DNA from 2 places in the Bacillus sp. 0209A genome. Region 1 is predicted to be linked to the other one. Evidence: riboswitches for the same ligand, from Rfam matches in the RefSeq annotation. Region 1 holds a riboswitch; the other holds the start of a gene.
What was found. Region 1 has a riboswitch for cyclic di-AMP ahead of ktrA (potassium uptake protein KtrA). Riboswitches for the same ligand answer to the same signal wherever they lie in the genome.
Positions count from the first base shown of each region.

Region 1 (7,658 bases):
TCCCTAAAAACACAATGAACAAGCCGGTGACGCTGACAGCTAGAGCTTTTATGATAATCGGGTATTTGATGGAGCGGCGGAAAATAACCGTTTCTTTTTTTCCTCGCAGATAAGCGATAACAGACATTAAAATCACGATGAACGTGGTCAGTTTAATACCGCTCGCTGTTGAAGCGCTGCCTGCTCCGATAAACATCAATAATAACGTAAATACAATCGTTCCTTCTCTCATACTCCCAATATCGAGGGAATTGAAGCCTGCGGTTCTCGGCGTTACAGCCTGAAAATAGGAAGCCCACAGTTTATCTCCTATATGCAGGTGGCCGAGCGTGCCGGGGTTGCTATACTCTAAAGTGAAAATCACCAGCATAGCAACTGCATTCAGAATCAATGTACCTGTAAGCATGAGCTTCGTATGTAAGGAAAAGGCTTTAAATCGCCGGTTTTTCATGATGTCAAACAGAACTGTAAATCCGATCCCTCCTGTAATAAACAAGCAAGTAATTACTATGTTAATTGTAGGATCTCCAACGAAGCTCATCAAGTTATCCGGCCACAACGAAAACCCGGCATTGTTAAAAGCAGATATTGCATGAAACAGACTGGCAAACAAGCCGAATGCCCAGCCATACTGGGGCACAAACCGGATGGATAAGATAAGAGCTGCTATCAGCTCAATACTGATCGAAAACAGGAACAGAACCTTGACAAGACCTACGACACCGCCGATTGTCGGCTGGTTTAAGGCTTCCTGAACCAGCATTCGTTCTTTTAATCCGATTTTCTTTCCTAATATCATGACGATCAAAACAGCAAAAGTCATAAATCCAAGCCCGCCGATCTGAATCAGGGCCATGATGACAGTTTGCCCGAAAAGTGTAAATTCTGTACCGGTATCGACAACTGCAAGCCCTGTTACAGTTGTCGCGGAAGCTGCAGTAAAAAGGGCATCGATCCATGACAATGGCTTCGCTGCAGAAATCGGGAGCTTTAACAGCACAGCCCCGCTGATAATGGTCAGAAAAAAACCAATTGCAAGCACTTGAGGTGGTGTAAAACGAACCCATTTGATTACTTTATCCTTTTGAAGTGTCACCTTTGTCTACATCCCTTCGTTTTCAAAACGTCTAATATCCTTTTTGTGCCCCATGATCACCAGGCAATCTTGTTCGTGAATGATGTCTCCAGGTGCTGGAGAAAGCCGGATATCTCCATGGTGTTTAATGGCAAGGATTGTACAGCCGTACTTCGCTCTTACATTCAGATCAGTAATTGATTTTGAATCAAGCTTGCGTGTTGCCAGCAGCTCGACAATACTGTACTCATCAGATAAATCAATGTAATTTAAAACGTTCTCATCAGAAAGGCTTTGTGCGATCTTGACGCCCATGTCCTTTTCAGGGTGAATGATACGGTCAGCGCCGATTTTTTCAAGCACCTTATGGTGATAATGGTTTTGAGCTTTGACCCAAATATTCGGGATGTCAAATTCCTTTAATAATAAGGTGGTCAGGGTACTTGCTTGAATATTCGCTCCGATCGCAACAACCACATATTCAAAATTGCGTATTCCTAACGATAGCAATTCGTTTTCTTCGGTGGCGTTGGCAATCACCGCATGAGTTGCGTAAGAAGCGTATGCATTTACCTTTTCTTCGTTGATATCAATTGCAAGGACCTCATGCCCCATTCTGTGCAGCTCTTTGCAAATGCTTCCGCCAAACCGGCCCAGCCCAATCACGGCAAATTGCTTATTTTTTATTTTTCCCAATGTTCATAACTCCCTTAGTAAAATTAACGTTTTTGAAGCAAAAAAGACCATCTCGAAGAATGGCCGTTAATAGACCTCCTCTCTGGATACGCCTACGAGGTTAGCTGTCGGATTAGGGATTCAGAGTACCCCCTCTTACTAAGTAAGATTCACCCCTAGGCTGTGAATAAAACAGCCAATCGTTGGTTCCCCCGTTCGTGTTTGATTAAGCGGTAAAAGAGACTTCTATGAAATTGAACACTCAAGAATTTACTCCTGTTTCTAGAGTTTGTCAATTTAAATTTTTATCAAGAAAAAAGATAATTGGAAATAGAGGGTAAAGGGGAGGTCAAAACACAAAAAAAAGACCGGCGTTAACCGGTCTTTATGTTTAGTTGCAGCCGCATGGCTGAGTCGGAGGAGTGCTGCGCTTAGCAACGTCAATACTGGCTTCTGCATAAAATTTATTTCCGATGCTCAATGATTTATTCTCCGCACGGAAAGTATATGTACCAGCGGCAGGAAGAGTTTTGTTATTCAGTTTTAATTTGAATTCGCCAGCTCCTAACAAATCAAGTGCCAGAGGAATTCTAACTGTTTTCCCGTTATTAAGGATCTGTGTTTCACGCAACGCACGCCCGTTCATTGTGTCTTTTGTATTTGCAGTAAATCCGCTTGGCAATGTAAATTCCATAACGCCAAGGCTGAGAAGCGTATTTGGACGGTATGTCAATTCGATATCGGAGAAAGACCATTCCGTTTTGCTGGTCCCTGTGATTGTTGCAAATAATGAAGCTGTTGACTGTGTTCTCATAGTAGACTCAGTATGAGCGGAAGTTGATTTAGATTCAGCCGCGAAAGAAGCTGTAGGTGCAGAAACGAGTAAACCGAGACTTAATGCACCAATTGCCAAAGAAGATAATAATTTACGTTTCATAATAAAATTCCCCCTTAAAAGTTATAAAATATACAGGCCTGCCCGCTTTTCACCTCCACTGAATGGCCAAATACAAATTTTACCTACATAAAATTAACATCAAATATTTTGGAAGTAAATGGGGTGTTTTTCCCGTATTTTTCAAATTTGTAGTAATTACATACAAACGAACAGAAAAACGCCCGGTTTCCCAGGCGTTTTCTTCTTTACTTTCTTTCGATTGGTATAAACTTAAAAATTTCCCCGCTCTGCACCGATTCAGCAAGCCGTTTCAGCCAATCATAGTAGGCTCTAGAGCTTTCCAGCTGCTCGTAAAGCTGCAGCGCTTCATTTTTGAGGTCTTCATTGAGGCCTTCCTTGTTTAAAACCTCTTGTAAATCAGCCTGGGCTTCCTCAATCGCTGCTACATTTACTTGAACTTCCCGCTCCCATTTAGGCGGAAAGAAATTCGTGAAAAATTTGAAAAAATCTTTTTCAGCTACAAATGTATGCTTGCGGATGCCCCGGTGAAAAGTTTTTTTCACCACATTTAAGTCCTGAAGTTTTTTGACACCTGTGCTCATGCTTGGCTTGCTCATTTGCAATTCCTCACGCATTTCGTCAAGCGTCATCTCATCCCGCATATACATCGTCCCATATAAAATCCCGACACTGCGGGTAATTCCGTAAAGATCCATCGTTTCAGCAATGGAGTCGATAACAAGATCCCGAGCCTGTTCTATAACTGCAAATTCTGGATTTTCATCCATACTGACCCTCTTTTCCTTTAGAGAATTAAATTCGTTAAGTTATTTCTTTATGTTCTTTATCTTAACGAAACATAAAGAAAAGTCAAAAAGAAAAATCAAAATGGGGCTTTGACAGTTTAAAAACCATATGTTAGATTAAGGTTGTTAAAAACATTAAATTTTTATTTAACAAACTTTATTTACGTCAAGGAGGCTTATATGAGTCAAACATTATACATTGACGGTGAATGGATCAGCGCCGAAAAAGAGCAGATCCGCAACATTATCAACCCATTTAATCAAGAAGAAATTGCAACCGTAAGCGAGGGAGGGCGAGAGGACGCCATCAAGGCGATCGAAGCCGCGCGAAGAGCCTTTGACAAAGGAGAATGGTCATCTCTATCCGGGCTTGAACGCGGGAAAATTGTTCTGAAAATTGCGGAATTAATTAGACGTGATCTTGATGAGCTGGCTGAACTTGAATCTCTTGATACAGGAAAAACACTCGAAGAAAGTAAGGCCGATATGGACGATATCGCCAATGTATTTCAATATTACGCCGGATTGGCAGACAAAGATGGCGGAGAGATCATTTCTTCTCCGATCCCTGATTCAGAGAGCAAAATCATCAGAGAGCCAATCGGGGTTTGCGGCCAGATTACTCCATGGAATTATCCGCTCCTGCAAGCGAGCTGGAAAATCGCGCCTGCACTGGCTGCAGGAAATACGATCGTCATGAAGCCGAGTGAGATCACGCCGCTAACGACAATCAAAGTGTTCAAGCTGATGGAAGAAGCGGGTGTTCCAAAAGGTGTCGCAAATCTCGTCCTTGGACCGGGAGCAACAGTGGGCGACGAGCTTGCCGCAAACAAAGACGTCGATTTGGTTTCGTTTACAGGGGGAATCGAAACAGGCAAAAAAATCATGCGGGCGGCAAGCGGAAACGTCAAAAAAATCGCACTTGAATTGGGCGGGAAAAATCCAAATATCGTTTTCAAGGACGCAGATTTAGAAGTTGCGGTCGATCAGGCATTAAACGCTGTATTTTTCCATGCCGGCCAAGTATGCTCCGCCGGTTCCCGCTTGCTTGTTGAAGATGCTATTTACGATCAATTTTTAGCAGAGCTTGTCAAACGGGCAAAACGCATAAAACTCGGAAATGGTTTTGACGCAGAGACACAAAGCGGTCCGCTTATTTCTGCAGAGCATAGGGCAAAGGTAGAAAAATATGTAGAGATCGGAATAGAAGAAGGCGCGAAGCTCGAGACAGGCGGCAAACGTCCGGAAGACCCTGCGCTGCAAAACGGCTTTTTCTATGAACCTACTATTTTCTCAAACTGTAAATCGGATATGAGAATAGTTCAGGAAGAGGTATTCGGTCCTGTATTGACCGTCGAAACCTTCAGCTCGGAAGATGAGGTAATCGCGCTTGCGAATGATACCATCTATGGCTTGGCCGGAGCGGTATGGTCTAAAGATATTGAAAAGTGTGAACGCGTAGCAGCCCGTTTGAGAATGGGAACGGTTTGGATTAACGATTTCCATCCGTATTTTGCGCAGGCGCCATGGGGCGGCTATAAGCAGTCCGGATTCGGACGCGAGCTTGGAAAAATAGGCCTTGAAGAATATACAGAAGTCAAACATGTGTATCGCAATACAAAACCGGCAGCGGTTAATTGGTTCAATTCATAAGAGGGAGAGATTATAATGACATTAAATATGAAAGTAGAAAGCATGCACAAATTCCACACATTTGAAATTCCGACTGTGATTAAGCACGGAATCGGAGCCGTCAAGCATACGGGAGAAGAAATAGCTGCGCTGGGCGTTTCGAAAGCACTCCTTGTCACAGACCCTGGGATTTATAAAGCCGGCGTCGTTGACCCTGTAATCGAATCACTAAAAGGAGCGGGCATTGAAGTTGTGCTCTTTAATAAAGTAGAGCCAAACCCGCCTGTCCGTCTTGTGAATGAAGGGTCTGAGCTATACAAAAAAGAGAACTGTAATGGTTTAGTGGCAGTCGGAGGCGGAAGCTCCATGGACACAGCGAAAGCAATTGGAGTAGAAGCAACACACGAAGGAAGCGTACTTGATTATGAAGCGGCAGATGGAAAAAAACCGCTGGAAAACCGGATCCCTCCGCTGACAACAATTCCAACAACAGCCGGAACAGGTTCAGAAGTAACTCAATGGGCTGTTATCACGGATGAAGAAAGAGAATTCAAGTTCAACACGGGCGGTCCGCTGATCGCAGCGCACCTGACCATTATTGATCCTGAGCTTCATATTTCAATGCCTCCGCATGTAACAGCCATGACGGGAATTGATGCGCTTGCTCATGCCATTGAGTGCTATACAATGAAATTTGCTCAGCCAATCACGGATGCAGTTGCCTTAATGGCGATTGAATATGCCGCTCATTACATTAAAAGAGCATTTGCTGACGGAGAGGATCTGGAAGCAAGATACGGAATGGCGCAGGCTGCGATGCTTGCAGGTCTTTCTTACGGCAGTGAATCAGCGGGCGCGGCTCATGCGATGAGCCAAACGCTTGGCGGCATTATTCCAGTCGCTCACGGTCAATGTGTGGCTGCGATGATGGGTCCTGTCATGGAATACAACTGGAAGGGCTATCCTGAGAAATTTGCACGTATTGCAAAAGCGTTCGGTATTGATACTAGCAATATGACAACAGAAGAAGCTGCGAAAGCATCTGTCAATTGGATGTATGACCTGGTCGGAGACTTAGAAGTACCGACTTTAGAAGAGCAGGGAGTATCGCCTGATATGATCGAACGCTTGTCAAAAGAAGCAATGAAAGATCCGCAAACCTACGGAAACCCTAGAGACTTAAATGAAAAAGCATACAATTGGATCTACAAGCGCTGTTTTAACCTTACACCTAAAACTGTATAATCAGATGTCCCGCTCCTTTACAGAGCGGGATTTTTTTGGATAATGAAACATAAATGGACATGTTAAAGAAGAAGGAAGGTGCCGAATGATGTGGAAGCGTATGACTGCAAAAACAGAAGGCTTGTATATCGCAGATACAGAAAGTTTCGTAACAAAGCGAATGGACAAGCTCGATATTGATTATGGCGGCATCCCCGGTGACTTGCATTTTGGACTGACCAAAAAAGCGGGAGCCAGAGAACCAATGTTTTCAAGGGGGACCGAAATTTTCAACCGCAGACAAATTTCAATTGTTTCAATAGAGGAATGTGATGAGTTGGCTTTAAAAATGGGAGTGTCGAGTATTTTGCCGGAATGGCTCGGGGCGAATATCGCAGTCAGCGGAATACACGATTTCACTTCATTAAAAGAAGGGAGCCGGCTCATTTTTCCAAGCGGTGCCGCTTTGCTATGTGAGGGAGAAAATGATCCGTGTATCCAGCCGGGTGAAGTCATTCAGTCTTATTATCCGGACAAGCCGAAGCTGGCGCCGGCTTTCGTCCGCCACGCATTGGGCATAAGAGGAATTGTCTGTATTGTGGAGAGACCGGGCGCTGTTTACGCAGGCGATGAAATCGAAGTTTATTCCTATCATAGAAAAGTCAAACGAAAAGCAGAAAGGGTCTGAATAATCAGGCCCTTCCCACTTTTTCTTTAATTTCTTTAATCTGGCTGAGATGCCGTTTTTCGTGGTGACCGATAAAATCGATCCACTGTCTGACAGTCAGCTCCTGAAACACAGGATGCGGAAGCACTCTCTCAAAATCTTCTTCTTTTAGCGAGGCAATTGCAGCTGTCAGCTGTTCTCTCACCACGTCAAGCTCGCGTTTCATTTGGCTGCCTGAAATAAAATCATGCTCAGGCTCTAGGTGACTCGGAGCTTTCCGCTTATTGTTTCTGTCCTGTGCAACCTCAAGCGTTTTTTCTTCAACTTCTTTAACAGGAGCTTCCTTTACACGCTCCTTCAGCATTTGTTGTGCGGCCATATCGATTTTTTTCAAATGATCAAGAACTTCCCTTATACTCCATTCTTCAGCAGAAGGCTTTTGATTCAGCTTTTCATCAGAAAGTCTTTTTACTTCGTTCCACGTCTCTAATCTGGCTTCATTAAAGATACTCATCATATCTCCTCCTAAAATGACATTACCATATATATAAGCAATTATCATTTATAAAGCACTTCGAAACGGGTGTTTTATCTAAAAATTTCGAAACCTTTTTTCGTTATGTCTCGTATAAATGGTAACGGCAGCCGTTCACCAATGCATTGATGAAGAAAGGATGAGGA
Region 1 covers NZ_JBAIZV010000002.1:1,036,808-1,044,465, forward strand. The annotation lists gene V6D44_RS10425 (TrkH family potassium uptake protein) at 1-1,096, opposite strand, end outside; gene ktrA (potassium uptake protein KtrA) at 1,103-1,771, opposite strand; cyclic di-AMP (ydaO/yuaA leader) riboswitch at 1,845-1,993, opposite strand; gene bslA (biofilm surface layer hydrophobin BslA) at 2,142-2,687, opposite strand; gene cudC (choline uptake/conversion transcriptional regulator CudC) at 2,894-3,436, opposite strand; gene betB (betaine-aldehyde dehydrogenase) at 3,635-5,107, shown strand; gene gbsB (choline dehydrogenase) at 5,123-6,331, shown strand; gene V6D44_RS10455 (MOSC domain-containing protein) at 6,420-6,998, shown strand; gene V6D44_RS10460 (DinB family protein) at 7,003-7,491, opposite strand.

Region 2 (7,658 bases), on a different contig from region 1:
TTTGTTCGTCGTTAATATTATAAAGCCGGGATCGGGGCTTGATTACAGCAAGCTTGAAAAGGGTGATGTATCACAATACACGCAAAATGGCGGTCAGGGAATCGACTGGATTGAATTTGTCACACACATTGTTCCGTCCAACATGGTTGATGCCTTCGCAAAAGGGGACATTTTGCAGGTCTTATTCTTTTCGATTCTTTTCGGAGTCGGTCTTGCGGCATTAGGTGAAAAAGGGAAAAGCGTCATTGATTTCTTCGACAAGATTTCTCACGTCTTTTTCAAAATCATCGGCTATATCATGCGCGCGGCGCCAATCGGGGCATTCGGGGCGATGGCGTATACGATCGGGCACTTCGGTCTCGATTCCATCAAGCCGCTGGCAAGTTTAATGATGTCTGTTTATATTACGATGTTCCTGTTCGTATTTGTAGCTTTAAATATCATCTGCAAGCTTTACGGATTCAGTCTGTGGAATTACCTGCGCTTTATTAAAGATGAGCTTCTGATCGTGCTTGGCACAAGCTCTTCAGAATCGGTGCTTCCGCGTATGATGGATAAAATGGAGCGTTACGGCTGTTCAAAATCCGTTGTCGGGCTTGTCATTCCGACGGGCTATTCATTTAACCTTGACGGCACATCGATTTATTTATCAATGGCGACGGTTTTTCTGGCACAGGTGTTTGGAGTGGACCTCAGCATTGGCCAGCAAATTACAATTATCCTCGTTCTGATGCTGACATCGAAGGGAGCGGCCGGTGTGACGGGAAGCGGATTTATCGTCCTTGCCTCAACACTGTCAGCGCTTCAGGTCATTCCGCTGGAGGGTCTTGCACTCCTGCTTGGGGTTGACCGTTTCATGAGTGAAGGAAGAGCGATTGTGAACCTGATCGGAAACGGAATCGCCACGATCATTGTTGCAAAAAGCGAAAATGAATTCGATGAAGCAAAAAGCATAGAGGCTGTTGAAGACATGAAAAAAATGAAAACAGCAGTTTAAGAAATGAGCGGCTCATCCATGGGGCCGTTTTTTTAATTGTTTAAGAATTATTAAGGTAATGACAGAGACCTCAGCATTTTTTTGTTATATAATTTACAGATGGATACTATATTGAATTAAGGACGTTTGTCCTAACAGGGGTGTATAAATGGCCGCTTTAGTTAAATTTTTTCAGCACCCGGGAGTAAGGCGTTTTTCCGTCTTTGTCGTGTTAACTGGTGTGTTATATCTATTTAAGAGCATGATCAACTTAATCTTGCTTACTTTCATTTTCACCTTTCTAATGGATCGTTTGGAGTTTGTCGTACGGCAGTTCGCAAGTCGATTCTTCCGCGTGAGCCAGCGGGTTGTCATTACGTTTCTTTACGTGTTGCTGGCTGTTTTGCTTACAGTTGGGGGATTTGTTTTTTATCCGATCGTCGCGGCGCAGATTCAGCAGCTGGCTAAGCAGATTAAACATATTGCGTATCACCCGGACACCATCCCTTTCTTTGATGAGATCACCAGTGTTTTCGGAGATATTAATATCAGTTCATATGTCAAAGAGGGTTTCAATGTGGTGTATACGTATCTGGCCGATATCAGCACATTTGGCTTGCAGGTCGTAATGGCGCTCGTTCTCAGCATGTTTTTCTTATTTGAGAAAAAACGGCTTTCAGAATTTATGGGGAAATTTAAAACGAGCAAACTGGCGGTCTTTTATGAGGAAATTGCTTTCTTCGGAAGAAAATTTGCAAGAACGTTCGGAAAAGTGCTTGAGGCTCAATTTATCATTGCGCTCGTCAACTGTGTTCTGACGTTTATCGCGCTTTGGATTATGCATTTCCCGCAGCTGTTTGGGCTTTCTATTATGGTGTTTTTCCTTGGATTAATTCCTGTAGCAGGCGTTGTCATTTCTTTGATTCCGCTCAGTATTATCGCATACAGCACAGGCGGCGGAATGTATGTGCTCTACATTGTGCTTGTCATATTCGCCATACATGCGATCGAAACCTATTTCTTAAATCCGAAGCTGATGTCTGCGAAAACAGAACTGCCGATCTTTTTCACTTTCATAGTACTCATTTTCTCTGAGCACTTTTTAGGCATTTGGGGTTTAATTATCGGGATTCCGATCTTTGTGTTTCTCCTTGATATCCTTGATGTGACCAATAAGGAAGATGGACCCAAAAGATTCCAAGAAAAAAGTAACAAAAAATAGTTTACAAAATTGGTTCTTTTCTGTATAAATAAACTATCATACAATAGTAAGCCACACGCTTAATCCTTTTAACTAAGGAGTGGGGGACCCGATCTTTTGGGGTTAATTTTTCGTCAGAAAAACGGACATCTCTTCGTCCGAACCCGTCAGCTAACCTCATCAGCGTGAAGAGAGAATCCAGTGGTTTGATGTTATAGCCAAAGCCCACGGGAGTCTCTCGCGGGCTTTTTTTCAAAAAAGGGAGGAATGCAGATGAAGCTGGCTACAAAGATAATCATTGCATTGGTGCTGGGTGCGGTGACGGGAATTATTCTTAACCTGACATCACCTGAATTATTTGAAAATTTGAATAAGTTTGTATTCGGTCCGCTTGGTACGATCTTTTTAAACCTTATCAAAATGCTTGTCGTTCCGATTGTCTTTTTCTCACTGACACTGGGAGTAGCTGGACTGGGCGATCCTAAGAAGCTTGGCAGAATCGGTGTAAAGGCGATTTCTTATTTTCTCGTCACAACTGCAGTGGCGATTACCATTGCCATCATTTTAGCTCTTGTCATCAAACCGGGAGAGTTTGGAACATATGATACATCGTCTGCCGAATTCACTGCTGAAAAAGCGCCAAGTATTGCGGACACCCTGTTAAACATTATTCCGACCAATCCTGTTCAAGCGATGACCGAGGGGAATATGCTGCAGATTATCGCTTTTGCCATTTTTGTCGGGCTTGGGATTACAATGCTCGGTAAAAAAGCGGATATGCTTCTCAAAGTTGTTGAGCAAGGAAATGAATTGATGATGTACCTAGTGAATCTGGTCATGAAGTTTGCTCCGTATGGCACATTCGGTTTGATTGCGACAGCCGTGGGAAGCCAAGGGTTCAGTGCAATGAAAGCGATGGGCTTGTACATGCTTGTAGTAACCATTGCATTATTGATACATGCAGTCGTAACCTACGGATCTACGGTAGCGCTTATCGCCAAAAGAAATCCGATTACGTTCTTTAAAGATTTCTCAGAGGTTATGGTCGTCGCGTTCAGTACTTCCAGCAGCAATGCGACTCTGCCGGTTTCCATGGATGTGGCACAGAAAAAACTAAAGGTGCCTGAGCCGATCAGCAGCTTTGTCCAGCCGCTGGGCGCTACAATTAATATGGACGGAACAGCCATCATGCAAGGGGTAGCCACCGTCTTCATTGCCCAGGTATTCGGGCATGATCTGACACTCACGCAGCTGCTGATGGTCGTACTGACGGCTGTATTAGCAAGTATCGGAACCGCGGGTGTTCCGGGAGTCGGTTTGATTATGCTTGCTATGGTGCTTCAATCTGTCGGTCTGCCTGTTGAGGGAATCGGGTTGATCCTTGGAATTGACCGCCTGCTTGATATGCTTCGTACAGTTGTAAATACAACAGGAGACGCGGCCTGCGCTGTCATTGTGACAGAAACAGAGAAGAACAAACAGCCTGAGCAAACGTCGACTCTATCGGTTTAACCAAACATTTGGAAGCAACAAATGCTATAATACAAACAGTGCCTAATTGTTGGGCACTGTTTATTTTTTGCCGAAAAAGGAGGAAGGCTTTATGGCTGAGCCGATTTTACATATTAAAGGCCTCGATAAAAAGATCGGGTCTAAACAGATTTTAAAACAGATCAGCATGGACGTCATGGAGGGAGAAATCATCGGCCTGCTCGGCCCGAATGGTTCAGGGAAAACAACACTCATCCGTATCATCGTCGGGCTGTTAAAACAAAACAGCGGAAGTGTGACAATCAGCGGATTCCAGCATGATACAGAGTTTGAACAAGCGATGGAAGCTGTGGGGGCGATCGTCGAAAACCCAGAGTTCTATCCGTACCTGACAGGCTGGGAAAACCTCAAGCACTTTGCGAATATGCACAAAAAAATAGCGGATGAACGGCTTGATGAAGTGGTGGAACGTGTCGGGCTGACGTCAGCGATTCATGATAAGGTCAAAACCTATTCCCTTGGCATGCGCCAGCGACTTGGCATTGCGCAGGCGATCCTTCACGGGCCGAAGCTTCTTATTTTAGATGAGCCGACAAACGGTCTGGACCCCGCTGGCATGAAGGATTTTCGCGATCATATTAAAGAGCTCGCGGAAAAGGAAGGGACAGCAGTCCTATTCGCCACCCATTTATTGCGCGAGGTTGAAGATCTGTGTGACCGTGTCATTATTATTCAAAAAGGCGAGATCAAAGCGGAAGTCAGCTTATATGGAACAGATCAAACAACAGAAAAAGCAATCATTGAAGTGCAGCCGGAAGAAAAAGCACTCAATTGGCTGACAAGCAATCAATATCAAGCTGAGCGGCAAGACGGGGCGATTGTTGTTGAGGTAGCAAAAGAAAACATTCCGGAGCTGAACCGCTCACTTGTCGGACAAGGCCTGGATGTATTTTCCGTTATGCCTTACACGCAATCACTGGAAGATGAATTCATAAAAGCGACAACTGTCCATCAAGAGGAGGGAGAAGAGCTTGTCTAAATTAGTTTGGAATGAACATATGAAACTTTTTAATCGGAAGGTCACATTGATATCTCTTATCTTGATGGCGGTCTTTCAATTTTTCATGGCTTTGATCATTAAACGGATTGTCATCAGTGCCGGGACAGATGAAAACTTCATCGGCTATTTTTCGTATACACCGAGCCTGAACATCCTGCTGCAGGCGTTAACGATCGTGATTGCAGCGACAATTGTTTCGATGGAGTTTGATAAAAAGACGATCAAATTTCTGCTCATTCGTCCGGTTAAACGTCAAAAGGTTTTTTGGTCAAAATTAATCACAATTGTGATGGCCAGCTTTTATTTGTATTTGGCATACTACATTCTGGCATTATTATTCGGTCTTATCTTTTTTGGCACATCCGTGACTTCAGAATCACAGGCATTGCTGATCAACACTTTGGAGCTGATCGGGTCAAACTGGCTTGAAGCCGTAATGATGGGATTGTTCGGGCTGCTTTGTTCTTCGCTGTTCCGCAACAGCGCGGTAGCTGTCGTCGTTTCTTTTGTCGTTTTATATGGAGCGAGTACACTTGTCCAGCTCATGAAGCTGTTTGAAAACAAATGGGGCAGCTTTTTACTTTTTGCGAACACTGACTTTACCCAATACAGCAGCGGCCAGACCGTGTTGTTTTCAGGCATGACGCCATTGTTTTCAGTGGGGATTATCGTCATACATGCCATATTTTTCATTGCGGTTGGCTGGTGGTGCTTCTGTAAACGGGATGTCCGGGTATAAAGGCAAGGAATGACACTTTTGTGAAAAAAATCACGTAAATCAATATCAGCTGATATTTTGGTTTATACTAAAGGTACTGACGGAGGTGTCTCGATTGAGGAACTTTATTACCGCTTTACCGATCGTATTGCTGCTTGGATTCTCATTTGTGTCATTCATGTTTCAGTTTGAGCATCTTGTTTATTTCAGACTCGCGCTTGGATTGTTTTCTCTCGCGGGGCTGTACATGATATATAAAATGAAGACGGGCATCCGTTATTTTATCATCTATCTGTATGCAAGCTGGATTGTGCTTGCGGCAGTAACCGCTTTTGAAGAGCCGATTTTCTCGAGCTTTTTCTTTGGCGGCTTGGTGATGACAATGGGGTACCTGACATATATGCTGATTTATCTCGGCATGAAACAAGACCGGGATGCAAATCCTGTCTAATCGCGCTGTTCCCTTGCGGAACGGCGTATTTTTTTTATCCCCGACAAAAAGGTTAACAGTTGCGGAATAATGGCAGGAAATCTATAATACATATTAAATTTATCGGAATTAAAACCTTGGGGGGCTGCCGGATGTCATTATTTATACAAAACGATCAACAGCGGCAATGGATGGAGAGAATCGGACGGATTGCGGATGAATTTCAGCAAACGGCCGCTGAAGATGACGAACAGGGACGGTTTCCTGCAGAAAAAATACAAAAACTGCGTGATGCTGGGTATACGGCTTTAACATTGCCGGCATCTCATGGAGGAGGGGGCATTTCTGTTTACGATATGCTCCTGTATCAAGAACGGCTGGCACGGGGAGACGCTCCCGCAGCGCTAAGCATCGGCTGGCATATGAGCGTAATCGGAGAGCTCGGAGAAGGCAACAGCTGGGATAAAGACGTGTTTGCGTTTATTGCAAAGGAAGTTCAAAACGGAGCCGTTATCAACAGGGCGGCGACAGAAGCGAACACCGGAAGCCCGACAAGAGGAGGGCGCCCCGGTACAAACGCCGTCAAAAAGGATGGCAAATGGGCAGTGAACGGAAGAAAAACCTTTACGACGATGTCGCAAGCACTGGATTATTTTTTAGTCACGGCATGGATTGAAGAAAAACAATCAACAGGCGTGTTTCTCATTCATAAAGATGATCCCGGATTGTCGATTGAAGAAACGTGGGATATGATGGCGATGCGGGCTACTGGAAGCCATGACCTTGTATTGAATGGGGTAACGCTTGATGAGGATAAACTGGTGGAATTGCTTCAAGGGCCTCGGGGAGCAAAGCCAAATGGCTGGCTGCTTCACATCCCGGCGATTTATCTTGGCATTGCTCAAGCAGCGCGAGACTATGCGGTGCAATTTGCGTCTGAGTATTCTCCAAACAGTTTGAAGGGACCGATCAAAAATGTCCCGGCCGTACAGCAAAGAACAGGCGAAATGGAGCTTGATCTGACTAATGCCAGACATTTTCTTTTCCATATCGCCCAATTGTATGATGATCCGGAGCGCCGCCCTCACTTGAGAAGCGAGCTCGGTGCGGCGAAACATATCGTCACAAATGCTGCGCTGTCTGTTGTCGATAAAGCGATGAGAATTGTCGGTGCCAAAAGCCTAGAACGAACCAACCCGCTTCAGCGCTATTATCGTGATGCGCGCGCAGGCCTCCATAACCCGCCGATGGATGATGCGGTAATCCAAAAGCTGGCCTCAGAAGCGTTTGAGTGATGAAAAAAAAGAGCCTTCCCGGCTCTTTTTATGTATTGTTTTGCTCTTGCAGATTTTTTTGATGCTTGCGGTCGATTCTGTCATAAATGATATTCATCAGCTTTGGGTTGCCCATAATCGCCTCTTTGTTTTCCTGGATCAGCTGCTGGTAGGTTTTTACTTTACGCTTCGACATGCTCTGGTTCCCTCCTGACATGTTTGTATTCACTTTCTAACTCTGTCAGCGACAATTCATATAAATGACGCGTGGACTTTTTGTATATACCATTCTGTATTAACAGATGAATGAGCTGTTTTTTTCTGATTTCTCCAGACTGAGGTGTCATTGTGTCACCAACCTCCAATCAAACGATATTGATAATCATTATCAATTAACCACAGTATACAATGTCCCCAATAACCTGTAAAGGTGAAAACAGTCCTATTCTTTCATCAATTTGCAAATATTCAACAGATCGACAAAATGTTTCCCGGGCAATAATTGCTG
Region 2 covers NZ_JBAIZV010000005.1:109,657-117,314, reverse strand. The annotation lists gene dctP (C4-dicarboxylate transporter DctP) at 1-997, shown strand, start outside; gene V6D44_RS17510 (AI-2E family transporter) at 1,146-2,198, shown strand; cyclic di-AMP (ydaO/yuaA leader) riboswitch at 2,245-2,377, shown strand; gene V6D44_RS17505 (dicarboxylate/amino acid:cation symporter) at 2,451-3,689, shown strand; gene V6D44_RS17500 (ABC transporter ATP-binding protein) at 3,781-4,707, shown strand; gene V6D44_RS17495 (ABC transporter permease) at 4,700-5,467, shown strand; gene V6D44_RS17490 (hypothetical protein) at 5,562-5,897, shown strand; gene V6D44_RS17485 (acyl-CoA dehydrogenase family protein) at 6,029-7,171, shown strand; gene fbpB (Fur-regulated basic protein FbpB) at 7,200-7,379, opposite strand; gene V6D44_RS17475 (Fur-regulated basic protein FbpA) at 7,333-7,497, opposite strand.
Region 2: it holds a riboswitch for cyclic di-AMP, as region 1 does, so the genes downstream of both, V6D44_RS17505 (dicarboxylate/amino acid:cation symporter) here and ktrA (potassium uptake protein KtrA) in region 1, are expected to answer to the same signal.